3 regions of the Enterobacter cloacae complex sp. ECNIH7 genome follow, and region 2 is predicted to be linked to each of the others. Evidence: riboswitches for the same ligand, from Rfam matches in the RefSeq annotation. Region 2 holds a riboswitch; each other region holds the start of a gene.

Region 1 (6,557 bases), 2.5 Mb from region 2:
TGAACGGAATTGTCACCTGGATCCATGTTATCTCCGGATTTGGTTTAATTTTTTGTGGCATTGCCATGATGGCATGGATGTTAACCCAGCGCGGATTTAAGTATTACTTCGCCTTGCTGGTGCTGGATTTTCGCGGAATTGTTGACGATATTCGCACCCTCGCGCAGCGTCAGCTTCCTGACGCGCATGCTGGCGGTATGGCGGCAACGGTGCAAGGTCTGGGCGTGCTGGCGCTGCTGGGCGTTGCACTCTGCGGCGCGGCCTGGTACGTGCTGAACGCCACGCTCGGGCCGGTTTCGTCCGTCACGGAATCCGTCCTGGATTTGCATAAATTCCTGACGGTCTTTATTGAGACATATTTCTGGGCACACGGCTTCATGGGCCTCGTTCATATGTACCTGACGCTACGCGCGCAGCGTAAATATCAGTATTCAGAATAAAACGGTTCACAGAGCCCGGCGTTCCCGGGCTCCGTTTCGTTCATCCGATCACACGTCTTTTACGCGGCAGGTCAGCAGAAGCGTCACGACGGATAGCGCCGCAATCATCCAGTAGACAGACGCATGGCCGTAGCTTTGCGCCAGCGCCCCCTGAATCACGCCCGCCAGAATCACCCCGGTTGAAATGCTGTTGGTAAAAAGCGTGGTCGCCGAGCCGGCACGGCCGGGCATGAGATCCTGAAACCAGAGCATGCCGATCCCGGCAACAATCCCAATAAACACGGCGTTAAACAGCTGCAGAGCCAGCAAAGCTTCCCGCGAATGGAAAAGGATCAGCCCCGCGTAGAACAGCACCCCGGCCGCCACGGCGACGATCATCATCCTGCGCTTTCCAAACCGCTTAACGTAGTAACCCGCCAGAATCATTGCCGGGATTTCCAGCCCGGCGGCAGTTCCCATTAAGATCCCCGCGAGCTTGTCCGGCAGGCCCAGATCGCTGCTGATCCACAGCGGCATATCGATGATGTACATGGTGTTGCAGGTCCACATCAGCGTGGAGGCAATAAACAGCATGCGGACGTTTTTGTCCTGCCAGCCGCTCACTTCGGTGACAGGTTTATCCGTCGACTGTTCGACGCGCGCCACGGACGGCAGCGCGAAGGCAATAAGCGCCAGGCTGATGACAAAAATCCCGGCGGCGATGGAAAACATGGTGGTAAAGCCGTAGTTCAACGCCAGCATGAAGGCCAGCGGCGGACCAATGACCCACGCCAGCGAAAGCTGGGCGCGCATCACCGAGCTGAACATCACCACTTCCCGCGCCGAGTTATCCGCATATTCACGGGCCAGCGCGAACAGCTGCGGCATGGCGGTGTTCGCCAGCGATGCCAGCAGCACGCCGCAGGTAATGAGCGTCAGATAATGACGGTTGAAGGCAAAGAGCAGCGCGTTACCCACGGCCATGGCGCAGCAAAAGAGGATCAGCCTGCGGCGATCGCCCTGGCTGTCCGATCGTTTCGCCAGCGCGAGGCTGACCAGGATCCCGGCAATGGCGTTAACGGTGTAAAACAGGCCGACCCAAAACGGCTGCGCCCCCACCTCGCGGCTGAGAAACAGGCTCAGCGTCGGCGCCTGCAGCGCCCCCGCCACGCCCATCATAAAGGCCACCAGCATAAAAGCGGCATACACGCCGTTCAGGCGTCGCCCCATCGTCATCAACCACAGCATGCGCAAGTCCTTGTGAAAGCGAATCGAAATTGGGTGAATAGTAAACGAAAAAAGCCAGCAAAAACATTTTGCTGGCGGGTGATAAGCACCAATACTCAGTCACACATGATCGAGGCGAGTTAGCGGGAAGAGGTCGGGGCTGTAACGTCCCACTGCATCAATTCTTCTAACGTTTTCAGCCGTTGCTCTGCACACCGGCGGGCCAGCCAGGACGCTCCTTTTGTCGCTGAAAAGTACTGCTGATAGAACTGACGTGCGGTAGACCTCTTCATAATTTACCTCCTCGCTTCATCGGGGAGAATTATTGGCCTAATATAGGGAAAAATAAATTGCTGGTTTTTTGTCAGGAGTTCCCCTTTTATGCCTTCCGGTCGTCTGCAACAACAGTTTATCCGCCTCTGGCAGTGCTGCGAGGGGCAATCGCAGGAGACCACGCTCAACGAGCTGGCTGACCTGCTTAGCTGCTCCCGCCGCCATATGCGCACGCTGCTCAACACCATGCAGCAGCAGGGCTGGTTAAGCTGGGAAGCGGAGGCGGGACGCGGCAAACGCTCGCGGCTGACTTTCCTCTATACCGGGCTGGCGCTGCAGCAGCAGCGCGCGGAAGATCTGCTCGAGCAGGATCGCATCGATCAACTGGTCCAACTGGTGGGCGACAAAGCCGCCGTGCGCCAGATGCTGGTTTCCCATCTCGGGCGCAGCTTTCGTCAGGGCCGACACATTCTGCGGGTGCTCTACTACCGTCCGATGAAAAATCTGTTGCCCGGCACGGCCTTACGCCGCTCTGAAACCCACATGGCCCGGCAAATCTTCAGCGGCCTGACGCGGATAAATGAGGAAAACGGGGAACTGGAGGCGGATATCGCGCACCACTGGCAGCAGGTTTCCCCGCTTCACTGGCGCTTTTTTTTACGCCCCGGCATCCATTTTCACCACGGCCGCGAGCTGGAAATGCACGACGTCATCGCCTCTCTGGAACGTGCCCGCAGGCTCCCGCTCTACTCGCATATTTCCCGCGTCCACTCCCCCACGGACTGGACGCTGGATATTGAGCTGTCGCAGCAGGATAAGTGGCTTCCCTGGCTGCTGGGCTATGTGCCGTCGATGATTTTGCCCGGCGAGTGGGAATCAATGAACAACTTTGCCAGCCTGCCGATTGGCACCGGGCCTTACTCCGTGTCCCGCAATAACAGCAACCAGCTGAAAATCCGCGCGTTCGACGACTACTTTGGCTATCGGGCGCTGATCGACGAAGTGAACGTCTGGGTATTGCCGGATCTCAATGAAGACCTGAGCTGCGGGCTGACGCTGGAAGGCCCCACCACGGGAGAAAAAGCCGTGGAGAGTCGCCTGGAGGAGGGATGCTACTATCTCCTGTTTGACCGCCGCACCCACCGTGGGGCAAATCAGGCCGTCCGCAAGTGGATCAGCCACGTTTTGTCCCCTTCCAATCTGATTTACCATGCGGAAGAGCAGTACCAGACATACTGGTTCCCGGCGTACGGCCTGCTTCCGCGCTGGCACCACGCCCGCCCGGTTCACTGCGACAAACCCGCAGGGCTGGAGTCCATCACCCTGACCTACTACCGCGAGCACGTGGAGCATCGTTTTATCGCCAGAATCATGACCCGGCTGCTGGCAGCCGAGGGGGTCAGGTTAGAGGTCAGGGAAGTGGACTATGACGAATGGCATCAGGGGGAGATCGCCAGTGATATCTGGCTCAACAGCGCCAACTTTACCCTGCCGCTCGATTTTTCCCTTTTCTCGCATTTGTATGAAGTCCCGCTGATCCAGCACTGCATCGACCGTGACTGGCAGCAGGACGCCGCCCTGTGGCGCGCGGGCGAAATGAATCTTGCAGCGTGGTGCCAGCAGCTGCTGGCCGAGCAGGCGATCGTACCCTTGATCCACCACTGGCTGATGATCCAGGGCCAGCGCAGCATGCGCGGCCTGCGGATGAACACCCTGGGCTGGTTTGATTTTAAATCCGCCTGGTTTGCGCCGCCGGAGCCATAACGCTTTCGTAATATTCACCAAATCATTACAATAGCGCCGTTCTCAACGGGGTGCTGCATCAAAGATGTGCGCTGAGATAATACCCGTCGAACCTGATCCGGATAACGCCGGCGAAGGGATTTGAGGCTGTCTCTCAAAATCCTTTGCCACTCAACTTTGAGGTGCAAAGTGTTAAAAAAAGTTCTCCCCCTGCTGGCGCTGTTTGCGCTGCCTGCTTTTGCGAAGCCCGTCCTGACGGTCTACACCTATGACTCCTTCTCTGCCGACTGGGGCCCTGGCCCGGTAGTTAAAAAAGCTTTCGAAGCGGACTGTAACTGCGAACTGAAGTTCGTGGCGCTGGAAGATGGCGTATCGCTGCTCAACCGTCTGCGCATGGAAGGGAAAAACAGCAAGGCCGACGTGGTGCTCGGGCTGGATAACAACCTGCTGGAAGCCGCCTCGCAGACCAAACTGTTTGCCAAAAGCGGCGTCGCGGCAGATGCCGTTAACGTGCCGGGCGGCTGGAAAAACGACACCTTTGTGCCGTTCGACTATGGCTACTTTGCTTTTGTTTACGACAAAAATAAGCTGAAAAACCCGCCGAAGAGCCTGAAAGAGCTGGTCGAAAGTGACCAGAAATGGCGCGTGATTTATGAAGATCCGCGCACCAGCACGCCAGGCCTGGGCCTGCTGCTGTGGATGCAAAAGGTTTATGGGGATAAAGCGCCGGAGGCGTGGCAGAAACTGGCCGCCAAAACCGTCACCGTCACCAAAGGCTGGAGCGAAGCCTATGGCCTGTTCCTGAAAGGCGAAAGCGACCTGGTGCTGAGCTACACCACCTCTCCGGCCTACCACATCATCGCCGAGAAGAAAGATAACTATGCTGCCGCTGATTTTGCTGAAGGGCACTATCTGCAGGTGGAAGTCGCCGCGCGTACCGCCGCCAGCAAACAGCCGGAGCTGGCCGAGAAGTTCCTGAAGTTTATGGTCTCACCGGCGTTCCAGAATGCGATTCCCGCAGGCAACTGGATGTATCCGGTTACGAACGTTGCGCTGCCCGCAGGTTTCGAGCAGCTGACCAAACCAAACACCTCGCTGGAGTTTACGCCGCAGCAGGTCGCCGCGCAGCGTGCAGCATGGGTAAGTGAATGGCAACGCGCCGTCAGCCGTTGATTCCCGGCTGGTTACTTCCCGGGCTGCTCGCCGCCACAGTGATGGTGGCGGTCAGCCTGGGGGCTTTTCTTGCACTGTGGTTCAACGCGCCAGAGAGCGACCTGCTCGCCCTCTGGCACGACAGCTACCTCTGGCACGTTATCCGGTTCTCCTTCTGGCAGGCGTCTCTCTCTGCCCTGCTGTCGGCGATCCCGGCTATTTTCCTGGCGCGCGCGCTGTATCGTCGGCGCTTCCCAGGCAGAGAGGCGCTGCTTCGCCTTTGTGCCATGACGCTGATCCTGCCCGTGCTGGTGGCGGTATTTGGGATCCTCAGCGTTTACGGTCGCCAGGGCTGGCTGGCTTCGCTGTTCGGCCAGCTTGGTCTGGAATGGTCATTCTCGCCTTACGGACTGCAGGGCATTCTGCTGGCGCACGTGTTTTTCAATATGCCGATGGCGACGCGCCTCTTTTTGCAGGCGCTGGAAAATATTCCCGGTGAACAGCGCCAGATTGCGGCTCAGCTCGGCATGCGCGGCGTGTCGTTCTTCCGCTTTGTCGAATGGCCGTGGCTGCGCCGCCAGATCCCGCCCGTCGCGGCGTTAATCTTTATGCTCTGCTTTGCCAGCTTTGCCACCGTGCTGTCGCTCGGCGGCGGGCCGCAGGCCACCACTATTGAGCTGGCGATTTACCAGGCGCTGAGTTACGACTACGATCCCGGTCGCGCCGCGCTGCTGGCGATGGTGCAGATGGCGTGCTGCCTTGTGCTGGTCCTGTTGAGCCAGCGGCTGAGTAAAGCCATTCCCGCTGGCAGTAATCAAATAACCGGCTGGCGCGATCCGCAGGACAGCCTGCACAGCCGCGTTACCGATTTTATCCTGATCGCGCTGGCGCTTCTGCTTCTGCTGCCGCCGCTGATGGCCGTTATCGTTGACGGACTGAACCTCAATCTCATCTCCGTCCTGCAACAGCCCGTCCTCTGGCAGGCGACCTGGACCTCGCTGCGTATCGCGCTGGCGGCAGGGTTACTGTGCGTCATGCTGACCATGATGCTGCTGTGGAGCAGCCGCGAACTCTACGCGCGTCAGGCCCGTAAGGCCGGGCAGGTGCTGGAGCTGACGGGCATGCTGATTCTGGCGATGCCGGGCATCGTGCTGGCGACGGGCTTCTTTTTACTGTTTAACAGCACCATCGGCCTGCCGGAAAGCGCCGATGGCATTGTGATTTTTACCAACGCCTTAATGGCCATCCCCTACGCGCTTAAGGTGCTGGAAAACCCGATGCGCGACGTCAACAGCCGCTACGGTTTGCTGTGCCAGTCGCTGGGTATGCAGGGCTGGCAGCGGCTGATGGTGGTCGAACTGCGCGCACTGAAACGTCCGCTGGCGCAGGCGCTGGCGTTTGCCTGCGTATTGTCGATTGGGGATTTTGGCGTGGTGGCTCTCTTTGGCAATGACGATTTCCGCACGCTGCCATACTGGCTCTATCAGCAAATCGGCTCTTACCGCAGCCAGGACGGCGCGGTCACCGCGCTGTTACTGCTGCTGCTGTGCTTTGCCTTATTTACCGTTATCGAAAAACTTCCGGGGCGTGATGTTAAAACTGACTGATGTAACCTGGCTTTACCAGCATCTGCCGATGCGCTTCACGCTCTCCGTGCGCCAGGGGGAGATGATCGCCGTGCTTGGCCCAAGCGGCGCGGGAAAAAGCACGCTGCTTAATCTGATTGCGGGTTTTCTGCAGCCG
Region 2 (6,557 bases):
CCTCAGGGTCTCTTCCGCCCCGCACGCCATGCAGGAGGCGGTGTCCGGCGGTAAGGTCACGCTGGAGGATGCATTGCGCCTGCTGACGCTGCCGCGCTTCTGGGCGCTGGTGTTTTTCGTTATCGGCACCTGTATTTATGGCGTTTATGACCAGCAGTTCCCGGTCTATTTCTCCTCCCAGTTCCCGACGTTACAGGAAGGGAACGCCATGTACGGCTATCTCAACTCATTCCAGGTTTTCCTGGAGGCGGCGGGTATGTTTTGCGCCCCGTGGCTGGTGAATCGTCTCGGTGCGAAAAACGGCCTGATTTTCGCCGGAATGGTGATGGCGATGCGTATGGTGGCATCGGGTCTGGTTGAGGGACCGGTACTGATCTCCATTACCAAGCTATTGCATGCGGTTGAGCTGCCCGTTTTGCTGGTCTCCATCTTTAAATACAACAGCCTGCATTTTGATAAGCGCCTCTCTTCCACCCTCTATCTGGTGGGCTTTGCCTGTACAAGCTCTGTGATTGCCTCGGTCCTGTCGCCGCTGGCAGGTTACAGCTATGAGAAATACGGCTTTGCTCAGTCCTATCTCATCATGGGGCTACTGGTATTCAGCACCACGTTTATCTCCATCTTCCTGTTGCGCTCGGGTAAGTCCTCTTCTGACCCGCTTATGCCGCAACCTTCCACTATCTGACTGAAAAGAGTAGACAAATGACGTATTCCATTGCCAAAGCTGAACAGGAACTGCAGGCCAGACAAGGCAGTCTTAACCTGCGCTGGTATCCCCGTTACCACCTCGCCGCACGTGCTGGCTGGATGAACGACCCGAATGGCCTGGTCTGGTTTGACGGCTGGTATCACGCCTTTTATCAGCATCATCCATATTCGACCCAGTGGGGGCCGATGCACTGGGGCAATGCGCGAAGCAAAGATTTAGTTAACTGGGAGCACCTCCCGGTTGCGCTGGCACCGGAGGGACCAGACGACAAGGACGGCTGTTTTTCTGGCTCAGCGGTGGTCGATGGCGACACGCTGGCGCTGATCTACACCGGCCACAAATTCCACGGCGATCCCGGCGATGAGGCGAATCTCTACCAGGTTCAGTGCCTGGCAACCAGCCGAGACGGCATCCAGTTTGTGCGGCACGGGACCGTCATTGACACACCGCCCGGACTGCATCACTTCCGCGATCCGAAAGTATGGCGTGAAGGGGAGTGGTGGTACATGGTCGTTGGTGCGCGGGAGGGTGATACGGGCCAGGTGCGTGCGTACCGGTCTGCCGATCTGCGCGAGTGGCAGGACATGGGCGTGCTCGCGGTGGCTGAAAAAGAGATGGGCTATATGTGGGAATGTCCGGACTTTTTCACCCTCAATGGTAAACGCGTGCTGATGTTTTCGCCTCAGGGGCTGGAGGCAGAGGGATTCAAAAATCGTAATCTTTTCCAGAGCGGCTACCTGCTGGGCGAGTGGCAGCCCGGCAAACCTTTCGTGCGTGAAGGAGAATTTGTGGAGATGGATCGCGGACATGATTTCTATGCGCCACAAAGCTTCCTGACTCCTGACGGCCGCCGCATCGTTATCGGCTGGCTGGACATGTGGGAATCGCCCCTGCCGGAACAGCAGGATGGCTGGGCAGGCATGCTCTCCTTACCGCGCGAGCTGACGCTTAGTGTGGATAACCGCCTGCAAATGCGGCCGGCCAGAGAAGTTGAAACCCTGCGCGGAGCATGGTTCCCCTGGCCGGTAAGTACGCTTAATAACCAGCAGATGACTCTGGTTGAACACTGCGATGCGATGGAGGTCATTCTGCAATGGGATTGCGCGAATAGCAGCGCGGAGCAATACGGCATTCGTCTCGGCGACGGGTTACGCGTCTATGTTGATGCGCAAATGCAGCGCCTTGTGCTGGAGCGACACTATCCACAGTATGGCCTGTGCGGCACCAGAAGCGTCGCGCTTAACCTGAACGGCGTGCTCAGTCTGCGCTTGTTTTTTGACTACTCTTCCGTGGAAGTGTTTGTTAACGAGGGTGAGGCGTGCCTCAGCAGCCGTATTTATCCTGATGCAGACTGCCGCGAGCTGGCGTTGTTTGCCTGGACGGGGGGAGCGTCGCTTATTCATGGCGGGGCGTGGCAGTTAGAGTAAATCTGTATTTAGTCATGAGCTAAAATAAAGCCCCATACAAATGGGGCTATGTAAATCTTATCAGGAGGGAGCGTAGTCCTAAGATCACATTTTTGATAATTGTGCGTTTACGACTCTCTCTTTTTCGACAACCAGCTGCATAATATAGCTATCCTTGTGCCATAAACCCTTATTTGGCTTCCAGCCTTTCGAAAGCAGATATTCAGCAGCATCAGATATTGGCTTATTCATAACGCGATCCGCTTCACCTGAAAACTGTTTAACATCGCCGCTTGCTTTGGCAGGCTTGCTGTCACAACGACCCGCAGCATCCATAACCTGAGTGCAGCCTTCAGGAAAATGCTTATGTGCTGATTGTGCAAGTTGAGCAGCATTCTCCAAAGCCTGTTTTTCTGCAGCAGCGTTAATGGCTGATGTGCGGTTTTGCTCTGCAATATAACAAGCGTCTTTACTCACCCCCTTGCTTTGACAATCCGCCATCCGTTGCGCTGGTGAGGAACACGCAGCAAGAGATAATACAGCCGCTATCATCATTAACTTTTTCATTATTGCCTCAGTAATTGCAATTATAAATATAGGTGCCTAACATCAAGCCGATCCATATCCCTAATAAAATAAAAGTGAGATACAAAACAGCGGAGATAAAAATGTACTTTGTCATTTTATTTGCGAGCAGCAATGTATTGAGTTATAGCCAGCTGATTAAAACTCATGGGCGATTTTTTTAGCTCACTGGCATTTTGTTTTAATATTGTAACATCACCATCCGTAAGATGCGGATGCCGCAACAATTTCATCACCGTTGGATGTACCTGATGTAGAGAGAGTAGCAGCTACATTCTCAGCGAACTTATGACGGTAGCCGATTGCATAACCTTGCGCATCTTTGAAGTTGGCAGCACCGACGGCAACCGCGTTATCTGTATCAACGTAATGCAAACCAGCAAGAGAAGCAGCGCCAGCGATACCAGCACGATATTCCTTGCGATCCTCATTCTGCTGATTCTCCAGAGAAGAGAACTTAGCGTTATTTTGACTCTCTAACGCAGTAATACGTGATTCATGATTCGCTAATTGTGCGCTGTGATTCTGAATCGTCGCTTCCTGTGTTTGCTGGCGTGACTGAACGGTAGCAACAGCAGCTTTATTCGCTGCGGCTACCGTTTGTGCATCGACAGCTAAAGATTGCGCATAAGCGCCCGTATTAAATGCCTGAGTCGCTTTGCCAGAGGCATCCTGAAGTGCTTGATCTTGTCTATCCTGATCGGCGTTGAAAATGCTTTTATCGACCTTACTTGCTAGCGCTTGAGTGTTGGCGTCTGCTTTGTTGTTCGCATTGGTCGCGGTGATGTCAGTTTTATCTACTCTCGTGTTTGTATCAATGATTGCTTGACCGTTAGTAATAACGCCTTGTAAAGCCGCATCTGCTTTATTATTAGTGTTATCAATCAATATATTCTGTTTGTTATCAGTGATTGTCTGATCTGCTTTGTAATCGTCGATTTTCTGATTAAGGATAGCGTTAGCTTGAGTGTTAGCATTTACGCCATCTTGAGCAGTGTTAGCTGTATCTTGTGCTTTATTAATAGCTGTATTTGCTCTGTCAATATCGCCCTGAAGGTTATAGATTTGCCCGTCTTGCTTAATGTTACTCCCCTCGATGTTATCAAGGTTATAGGCGGTTTTATCGGTACCCTGAATTTGAATGTGAGCACCTGGATTGTTGACGTTATCGTCAAGGTTTATGTTTACTTCCGCAGCATTTGCAGTATTCATTGAACCAGCAAACACAAAACCAAAAACAGCGATAGCTGTTGTATTTAAATAGTTCATTTTAAAGCTCTCATCATCACTACAAGAAAAAATAAAGTAAGGGCGCTATCCTGGCGGGAAGATACAACGTCTTGTTATATCTGAAATAATTCACAATTAACGTTGAAAATTTTTGTTTGATAACTTATTTCGTAACGTGCAGTAACTATCTATGAATGTGTAATTTTGATTATTGATCTAAATCATAAATAGCAGGAATAGCTAAACGAGTCATTCCAGAAAAGCTCGGCTTAATAATCTTATAATACAATAAGATAGCGATTCATGATGGATGAGAGCCAAATTAGATATAAAACACCAATACATTAAATGTATTTAAGTGTTTTGATTAAAATTGGTTAATAATACACATAACAGTTTATGTAAATTTATGGGTTTTTGCCGATTATTTATTATCGAATCTTTCGCTAGCTTCGAATGAAATGAAATCAGCTCATTTTTGTTACGGGATATACCAGGAAAAAATATTTATGTTGAAGATGCTAGCGAAAAAGTGTTTAGGGAGATTCATAACGCGATCGCTGCCGTGATAAATCAAAACCCCTTGCGCCTGACCTGTGGCCACGGTTACACTGATTGAGAACATTGATTTCAATAAATCATTGTTTTAAAAGTATTTTGACTCGGGGTGCCCTTCCTTGTGAAGGCTGAGAAATACCCGTATTACCTGATCTGGATAATGCCAGCGTAGGGAAGTCAGATGCCTTCCCGGTCATCGCTTCTTCACGCAAGGCAGGAGCGAAACCATGCAGCCTGACCTGCTCGATTTACGCGTTTTACACCACTTCCGAACCCGTTCTCCGCTGACCCACTGTATGACCAACGATGTCGTACAGACCTTCACGGCCAACGTTTTGCTGGCGCTTGGCGCATCACCCGCGATGGTGATTGAGGCCGAAGAGGCTGAACAGTTTGCCGGCATCGCCGATGCGCTGCTGATTAACGTTGGTACGCTGACCTCGCCGCGTGCCCAGGCGATGCGTCGGGCAATAGAAAGCGCGGTGGCTGCAGGCAAGCCCTGGACGCTGGACCCGGTTGCCGCGGGCGCCCTGACGTTCCGCACCCGTTTTTGCCATCAAATCCTTGCCCTGAAACCGGCTGCCATTCGCGGCAATGCCTCCGAAATTCTGGCCCTTGCCGGAATGAGCGCGGGCGGGCGCGGCGTTGATACAACCGATACCGCAGCCAGCGCGGTGCCCGCCGCACAGGCGCTGGCTCGCCAGACCAATGCCGTTGTGGTCGTCACCGGCGAGGTGGATTACATCACTGACGGGCAACGCACCCGCACGATAACGGGCGGCGATCCGTTGATGACGCGCGTAGTGGGAACCGGATGCGCGCTTTCTGCCGTTGTGGCGGCGAGCTGCTCGCTGCCTGGCGACCGGATGGATAACGTCGCTGCCGCCTGCGGATGGATGAAGCGAGCCGGAACGGTGGCCGTTGCGCAGTCACGTGGGCCTGGCAGTTTTGCCAGCGCGTTTCTGGATGCGCTCTATACGCTGGAGGAGCAGGCATGAAACGGATTAACGCCCTGACCATTGCCGGCACCGATCCCAGCGGCGGCGCGGGTATCCAGGCCGATCTCAAAACCTTCTCGGCCCTTGGCGCGTACGGCTGCTCGGTCATTACCGCGCTGGTGGCGCAAAACACGCGCGGCGTGCAGTCGGTCTATCGTATCGAGCCGGATTTTGTTGCCGCGCAGCTGGATTCTGTGTTCAGCGACGTGCGCATCGATACCACCAAGATCGGCATGCTGGCCGAGACGGATATTGTGGAAGCGGTGGCCGAGCGGCTTAAACGCTATCAGGTGCAAAACGTGGTGCTGGATACCGTCATGCTGGCGAAAAGCGGCGACCCGCTGCTCTCCGCCTCCGCCGTGGAGACGCTGCGTACAAAGCTACTGCCGCAGGTGGCGCTTATCACGCCCAATCTGCCGGAAGCCGCCGCGCTGTTAGGCACATCGCATGCGCAAACTGAACGCGAGATGAAAGCGCAGGGAAACGCGCTGTTGGCAATGGGCTGCGGCGCGGTGCTGATGAAAGGCGGGCACCTGGATGATGCCGAAAGCCCGGACTGGCTCTTTACCCGCGACGGCGAAGTACGCTTTACCGCGCCGCGCGTGCAGACCAAAAACACCCACGGCACGGGCTGCACGCTCTCCGCCGCGCTGGCGGCGCTGCGCCCGCGGCATGGCGGCTGGGCCGATACGGTGCGCGAAGCGAAAACCTGGCTCTCGGCGGCGCTGGCAAAAGCCGATACTCTGGAAGTGGGTCACGGTATTGGGCCGGTTCATCATTTTCATGCATGGTGGTAACCCAGTATACTGGCAGGAAACACCACGCCTGAGAAAACAGAGATGGAACAAGCGCATACCCGGTTAATCGCTCAACTGAATGAACGGATCGCCGCGCCTGACAACACGCCGCTGTACCTGAAATTTGCCGAAACGGTAAAAAACGCGGTGCGCAGCGGGGTGCTGGAGCACGGGAATATTTTGCCCGGCGAGCGCGATCTGAGCCAGTTAACCGGGGTGTCGCGCATCACTGTGCGAAAGGCGATGCAGGCGCTGGAGGAAGAGGGCGTGGTGA
Region 3 (6,557 bases), 2.1 Mb from region 2:
CTGCTGATAATCGCGCCCGGTCAGCACGCCGCCCCAGGTATCGAAAATCATCACCGACTGCGCACCGGCCTTAATCTGCGCGTTCAGATAGAGGGTGACGCTCTTCGCCAGCTTGTCGAGCAGCGCATGCAGGGCCAGCGGCTCGGCGTACATCATCTTTTTAATCATGGTAAAGGCTTTGCTGCTGCCCCCTTCAACCATATAGGTCGCCAGCGTCCACGGGCTGCCGGAGAAGCCAATCAGCGGCACTTCACCTTTCAGCTCGCGGCGAATGGTGCGCACGGCGTTCATCACGTAGCCCAGCTCGCCTTCCGGATCGGGGATCGGCAGCTTATCCACGTCGGCTTTGCTTTTGATTGGGGAGGTGAAACGCGGGCCTTCGCCGGTTTCGAAGTACAGGCCAAGGCCCATTGCATCCGGAATGGTCAGAATATCCGAGAAGAGGATCGCGGCATCCAGCGGGAAGCGGCGCAGCGGCTGGAGCGTCACTTCACAGGCCAGCTCGGCGTTTTTGCACAGCGACATAAAATCGCCCGCCTGCGCGCGCGTGGCTTTGTACTCCGGGAGATAGCGTCCCGCCTGGCGCATCATCCACACCGGGGTGACATCAACGGGCTGGCGCAGCAGCGCACGCAGATAACGATCGTTCTTCAGTTCGGTCATTTTTGCAGTTCCTTAAGCGTCATGGCCTCAGTGTAACACTACTCATACTCGGCCCGACACATCGCCACGGTATCTTCTATCAGGCGACGCGCCACGGTGCCCGGCGGAGGCAACAGCGGTAGATCGTCGTAGCGATACCAGTTCGCGTCCAGAAGCTCTTTCTGGTCGATAACGATCTCGCCGCTGTCGTATTCGGCCATAAATGCCGTCATCAGCGACTGCGGGAACGGCCACGGCTGGGAGGTGACGTAGCGCAGGTTCTTCACTTTGATCCCACTCTCCTCCATCACCTCGCGCGCCACCGCCTGCTCCAGCGTTTCGCCCACCTCGACGAAGCCGGCCAGCACGGTGTGAATGCCGTTGCGATGGCGGGTATGCTGCGCCAGCAGGATGGAATCCTCCCGGCGGATAGCGACGATAATGCACGGCGCAATCTGCGGATAGTAGCGTTCGCGGCAGTGGCTGCAGAGCATCGCCCACTCGGTTTTGCTCGGGCGCATGGTATGACCGCAGTAGCCGCAGTATTTATGCGAGCGGTAAAACTCGGCCAGCTGCACGCCGCGCCCCGCCAGCTGGAACAGCCCTACGTCCAGATCCAGCACCTGGCGCACCGATCCCATATCCTGGCGGCGGGGCTGTTGGATCAACCACACGGGCTCACCCTGCCACTCGCCGATCTGTAGCGCTGGCTGTCCAACGAGATCGAACGCTTCAGCTGCACCGTAGGGGATTTCCCCGGCAGGAAGCCATAATTTTTGTTCGTGACTGACGATCCACCAACCAAGATCTGATTTTTCAATAATACGATCCATATCTATTGCACTACCTTCGCTTCACTGACATGTTGTTAGCATTGTGGTTACATTCTGGATAAGCAGATTCAATCCTACATTTTGCGGAGTCGACCATGTTAAACCAGCTGCAAAGCCTGACTGAGCGCGTTAGAGGAAATAACAAACTGGTGGATCGCTGGCTACATGTACGCAAGCATCTACTCGTGGCTTATTACAATCTGGTCGGTATTAAGCCTGGCAAAGAATCGTTTATGCGACTGAACGAAAAAGCGCTGGATGATTTTTGTCAGGGCCTGGTCGACTATCTGTCCGACGGCCATTTCAATATTTATGAACGCATTATCCGCGAAATGGAAGGGACAACGCCGTATTTAGCGGCCAGCAAGCTCTATCCGCTTCTGGAAGCCAACACCCAGCAGATCATGGATTACTATGATTCCGCGCTCGAGAACGCTATCGACCACGATAACTATCTTGAATTTCAGCAGGCGCTATCCGACCTCGGCGAAGCGCTGGAAGAGCGATTCACGCTGGAAGATAAGCTGATCGCCCTCGTGCTGGACAACGATTTGAACATCAGTAACGAAGAGAACGTCGCGCGCCCTGCTTGAGTTCTTCATCGTTAACGAGTAATTTACAACCATTCGCCCCTCTCACGAGGGGGATTTTTCTTGTCGGAGTGCCCAGCGCCTGAAAGCGCGGGCTGAGACCGTTAATTCGGGATCCGCGGAACCTGATCAGGCTAATACCTGCGAAGGGAACAAGAGTCACACTGCTGTTGTATCGCCTGAGGGCGATCCTCTCTTGCTTCATCCGTCGTCTGACAAGCCATGTCCTTCACTTTTGGAATGAGCTATGTCTACTGCAAAACTGACCCGCCGCGAACAGCGCGCACAGGCCCAACACTTCATCGACACGCTGGAAGGCACCGCTTTCCCGAACTCGAAACGCATCTACATTTCCGGCTCGCAGGCCGATATCCGCGTCCCAATGCGCGAAATTCAGCTCAGCCCGACGCTTATCGGCGGCAGCAAAGATAACCCGCAGTACGAAGACAACGAAGCCGTGCCGGTGTATGACACCTCCGGCCCGTACGGGGATCCCTCTGTTACTATCAACGTCCAGCAGGGTCTGGCAAAGCTGCGCCAGCCGTGGATTGACGCGCGTAACGACTGCGAAGAGCTGAACGTCCTGAGTTCTGCATACACTAAAGAGCGCCTGGCCGACGACGGTCTGGACGAGCTGCGCTTTACCGGCCTGCTGACGCCAAAACGCGCTAAGGCGGGCAAATGCGTGACCCAGCTGCACTACGCGCGCCAGGGCATCGTCACGCCGGAGATGGAGTTCATCGCCATCCGCGAAAACATGGGTCGCGAGCGCATCCGTAGCGAAGTGCTGCGCTATCAGCATCCGGGTGAAGGCTTTGGCGCTCGCCTGCCGGAGAACATCACGCCGGAGTTTGTGCGTGACGAAGTGGCCGCCGGGCGCGCAATTATCCCTGCCAACATCAACCACCCGGAATCCGAGCCGATGATTATCGGCCGCAACTTCCTGGTGAAGGTCAACGCGAACATCGGTAACTCGGCCGTCACCTCCTCCATCGAAGAAGAGGTGGAAAAGCTGGTCTGGTCCACGCGCTGGGGTGCGGACACGGTAATGGACCTCTCCACTGGACGCTATATTCACGAAACCCGCGAATGGATCCTGCGTAACAGCCCGGTACCAATTGGCACCGTCCCGATTTATCAGGCGCTGGAAAAGGTCAACGGCATTGCCGAAGACCTCACCTGGGAAGCGTTCCGCGACACGCTGCTGGAGCAGGCCGAGCAGGGCGTGGACTACTTCACCATTCACGCGGGCGTGCTGCTGCGCTACGTGCCGATGACCGCGAAGCGTCTGACCGGCATCGTCTCGCGCGGCGGTTCCATCATGGCGAAGTGGTGCCTGTCACATCATCAGGAAAACTTCCTCTACGAGCACTTCCGCGAAATTTGCGAAATCTGCGCCGCGTACGATGTCTCTCTGTCGCTGGGCGATGGCCTGCGTCCGGGCTCTATTCGCGACGCGAACGACGAAGCGCAGTTTGCCGAGCTGCACACGCTGGGTGAGCTGACCAAAATCGCCTGGGAGTATGACGTGCAGGTGATGATTGAAGGTCCGGGCCACGTGCCGATGCAGATGATCCGCCGCAACATGACCGAGGAGCTGGAGCACTGCCACGAAGCACCGTTCTACACCCTGGGGCCGTTGACTACCGATATTGCGCCGGGCTATGACCACTTCACGTCGGGCATTGGGGCGGCGATGATCGGCTGGTTCGGCTGCGCCATGCTCTGCTACGTGACGCCGAAAGAGCACCTCGGCCTGCCAAACAAAGAGGATGTGAAGCAGGGGCTGATCACCTACAAAATTGCCGCCCACGCGGCTGATCTGGCCAAAGGCCACCCGGGCGCGCAAATCCGCGATAACGCCATGTCGAAGGCGCGCTTCGAATTCCGCTGGGAAGACCAGTTCAACCTGGCGCTGGACCCGTTCACCGCCCGCGCCTATCACGACGAGACCCTGCCGCAGGAGTCAGGCAAAGTCGCGCACTTCTGCTCTATGTGCGGACCGAAGTTCTGCTCGATGAAAATCAGCCAGGAGGTGCGCGACTACGCCGCCGCGCAAACCATTGAAGTGGGTATGGCGGACATGTCTGAGACCTTCCGCGCCAAAGGCGGCGAAATCTACCTCAAAAAAGAGGAGGCGTAATGTATAAGCCCGATTTCCCGCCCGTCCCCTACCGTTTAGGGCTCTATCCGGTGGTGGACAGCGTGGAGTGGATAGAGCGCCTGCTGGAGACAGGCGTTCGAACGATCCAGCTGCGCATCAAGGATAAACGCGACGACGAGGTAGAAGCCGATGTGGTTGCCGCCATCGCGCTGGGGCGTCGGCATAACGCCCGTCTGTTTATCAACGACTACTGGCGGCTGGCCGTTAAGCACCAGGCGTACGGCGTGCATCTGGGTCAGGAGGATCTGGAAACAACGGATCTGAGCGCTATCCGCGAAGCCGGGTTGCGTCTTGGCGTGTCAACGCACGATGACATGGAGATCGACGTGGCGCTGGCGGCCCGTCCTTCTTACATCGCGCTGGGTCACGTCTTCCCGACGCAAACCAAGCAGATGCCCTCCGCACCGCAGGGGCTGACGCAGCTGGCGAGTCACGTTAAACGCCTTGCCGATTACCCCACCGTCGCCATCGGTGGAATCAGTCTTGAACGCGCCCCGGCGGTGCTGGAGACCGGCGTCGGCAGTATCGCCGTCGTCAGCGCCATCACCCAGGCCGCAGACTGGCGTCTCGCCACCGAACAGCTGTTACAGCTGGCAGGAGCGGGTGATGAACGATCGTGATTTTATGCGCTACAGCCGTCAGATCCTGCTGGAAGATATCGCCATCGACGGGCAGCAAAAGCTGCTCGCCAGCCGGGTGTTAATTGTCGGTCTGGGCGGGTTAGGCGCGCCCGCCGCGCTTTATCTGGCAGGCGCAGGTATCGGTACGCTGGTGCTGGCCGACGACGACGAGGTTCACCTTAGCAACCTGCAGCGACAAATCCTCTTTACCACCGAGGATATCAACCAGCCGAAAGCGCAAATTACCCGGCAGCGCCTGAACCAGCTCAACCCGGATATTGAGCTGATTGCCCTGCAGGACCGGCTCAGCGGTGACAATCTGCGCCGTGAGGTCGCCCTGGCCGACGTGGTGCTGGACTGCACGGACAACATGGCGACGCGCCAGGCGATTAACGCCGCCTGCGTGGCAAATAATACGCCGCTTATCACGGCCAGCGCGGTGGGTTTCGGCGGGCAGATGATGGTCCTGACCCCGCCGTGGTCGCAGGGCTGCTATCGCTGCCTGTGGCCGGATGATGCAGAGCCAGCGCGCAACTGCCGTACGGCGGGCATTCTTGGTCCGGTGGTCGGCGTAATGGGCACAATGCAGGCGCTGGAGGCCATCAAGCTGCTCAGCGGCATGGAGACGGAACGCAATACGCTGCGGCTGTTCGATGCCCGCTCCAGCGGCTGGCGCCATCTGGCATTACACCGCGCCAGCCGCTGCCCGGTATGCGGAGGCCGCGATGCGCATTCTGTTTAACGATGAGCCGATGAGATGCGACGACGGTCTCACCGTTGCGGTACTGCTCGACAAGCTGCGCCAGCTCAAGCCGGGAACGGCGCTGGCGCTCAATCAACAGATCCTGCCGCGCGAGCAGTGGGAAAACCAGCAGGTCAATGAAGGCGACCAGATCCTGCTGTTTCAGGTTATCGCAGGGGGCTGAGATGTTACGTATTGCCGATAAAGTCTTTGATTCACATCTGTTTACCGGAACCGGAAAATTCGCCTCGCCGCAGCTGATGGTGGATGCCATTCGCGAAAGCGGCAGCCAGCTGGTGACGCTGGCGCTCAAGCGCGTGGATCTGCGTCATCACAGCGACGCCATTCTGGCGCCTTTACTGGAGGCTGGCGTCACGCTGCTGCCCAACACCTCCGGTGCCAAAACAGCCGAAGAGGCGATTTTTGCCGCGCAGCTGGCCCGCGAGGCGCTCGGCACCCGCTGGCTGAAGCTGGAAATTCATCCTGACGCCCGCTGGCTGCTGCCCGACCCCATCGAAACGCTGAAAGCGGCTGAAAAGCTGGTGCAGCAAGGGTTTACCGTCCTGCCTTACTGCGGCGCCGACCCTGTCCTGTGCAAACGGCTGGAAGAGGTCGGCTGCGCCGCCGTCATGCCACTGGGCGCCCCCATTGGCTCCAACCAGGGGCTGGAAACCCGCGCGATGCTGGAAATCATTATTGAGCAGGCTACCGTACCGGTGGTGGTTGATGCGGGCATTGGCGTGCCCAGCCATGCCGCGCAGGCGCTGGAGATGGGCGCCGACGCGGTACTGGTCAATACGGCCATCGCGGTTGCCGACGATCCGGTCATGATGGCGCGTGCGTTCCGCATGGCCGTAGAGGCTGGCCTGCTGGCAAGGGAGTCCGGTCCTGGCTCGCGCAGTTTCCAGGCGCAGGCCACCAGCCCGCTGACCGGTTTTCTGGAGGCGATCTCATGAGCACGTTTAC

The links. Region 2 has a riboswitch for thiamine pyrophosphate ahead of thiM (hydroxyethylthiazole kinase). Riboswitches for the same ligand answer to the same signal wherever they lie in the genome.
Region 1: linked by a shared signal. The riboswitch ahead of thiB (thiamine ABC transporter substrate binding subunit) and the one ahead of thiM (hydroxyethylthiazole kinase) in region 2 are both predicted to bind thiamine pyrophosphate.
Region 3: linked by a shared signal. The riboswitch ahead of thiC (phosphomethylpyrimidine synthase ThiC) and the one ahead of thiM (hydroxyethylthiazole kinase) in region 2 are both predicted to bind thiamine pyrophosphate.

What each region holds. Positions count from the first base shown of each region.
Region 1 is NZ_CP017990.1:807,606-814,162, reverse strand. Features, by position in the region: gene WM95_RS03925 (cytochrome b/b6 domain-containing protein) at 1-440, shown strand, start outside; gene WM95_RS03920 (sugar efflux transporter) at 489-1,667, opposite strand; gene sgrT (glucose uptake inhibitor SgrT) at 1,787-1,939, opposite strand; gene sgrR (HTH-type transcriptional regulator SgrR) at 2,028-3,683, shown strand; TPP riboswitch at 3,720-3,820, shown strand; gene thiB (thiamine ABC transporter substrate binding subunit) at 3,852-4,835, shown strand; gene thiP (thiamine/thiamine pyrophosphate ABC transporter permease ThiP) at 4,811-6,421, shown strand; gene thiQ (thiamine ABC transporter ATP-binding protein ThiQ) at 6,405-6,557, shown strand, end outside.
Region 2 is NZ_CP017990.1:3,268,177-3,274,733, reverse strand. Features, by position in the region: gene WM95_RS16095 (MFS transporter) at 1-685, shown strand, start outside; gene WM95_RS16090 (glycoside hydrolase family 32 protein) at 703-2,136, shown strand; gene WM95_RS16085 (hypothetical protein) at 2,221-2,682, opposite strand; gene WM95_RS16080 (YadA C-terminal domain-containing protein) at 2,896-3,969, opposite strand; TPP riboswitch at 4,584-4,680, shown strand; gene thiM (hydroxyethylthiazole kinase) at 4,716-5,486, shown strand; gene thiD (bifunctional hydroxymethylpyrimidine kinase/phosphomethylpyrimidine kinase) at 5,483-6,283, shown strand; gene WM95_RS16065 (GntR family transcriptional regulator) at 6,326-6,557, shown strand, end outside.
Region 3 is NZ_CP017990.1:255,185-261,741, reverse strand. Features, by position in the region: gene hemE (uroporphyrinogen decarboxylase) at 1-663, opposite strand, end outside; gene nudC (NAD(+) diphosphatase) at 702-1,475, opposite strand; gene WM95_RS01270 (Rsd/AlgQ family anti-sigma factor) at 1,571-2,068, shown strand; TPP riboswitch at 2,123-2,234, shown strand; gene thiC (phosphomethylpyrimidine synthase ThiC) at 2,313-4,208, shown strand; gene thiE (thiamine phosphate synthase) at 4,208-4,849, shown strand; gene WM95_RS01255 (HesA/MoeB/ThiF family protein) at 4,836-5,591, shown strand; gene thiS (sulfur carrier protein ThiS) at 5,575-5,775, shown strand; gene thiG (thiazole synthase) at 5,777-6,547, shown strand; gene thiH (2-iminoacetate synthase ThiH) at 6,544-6,557, shown strand, end outside.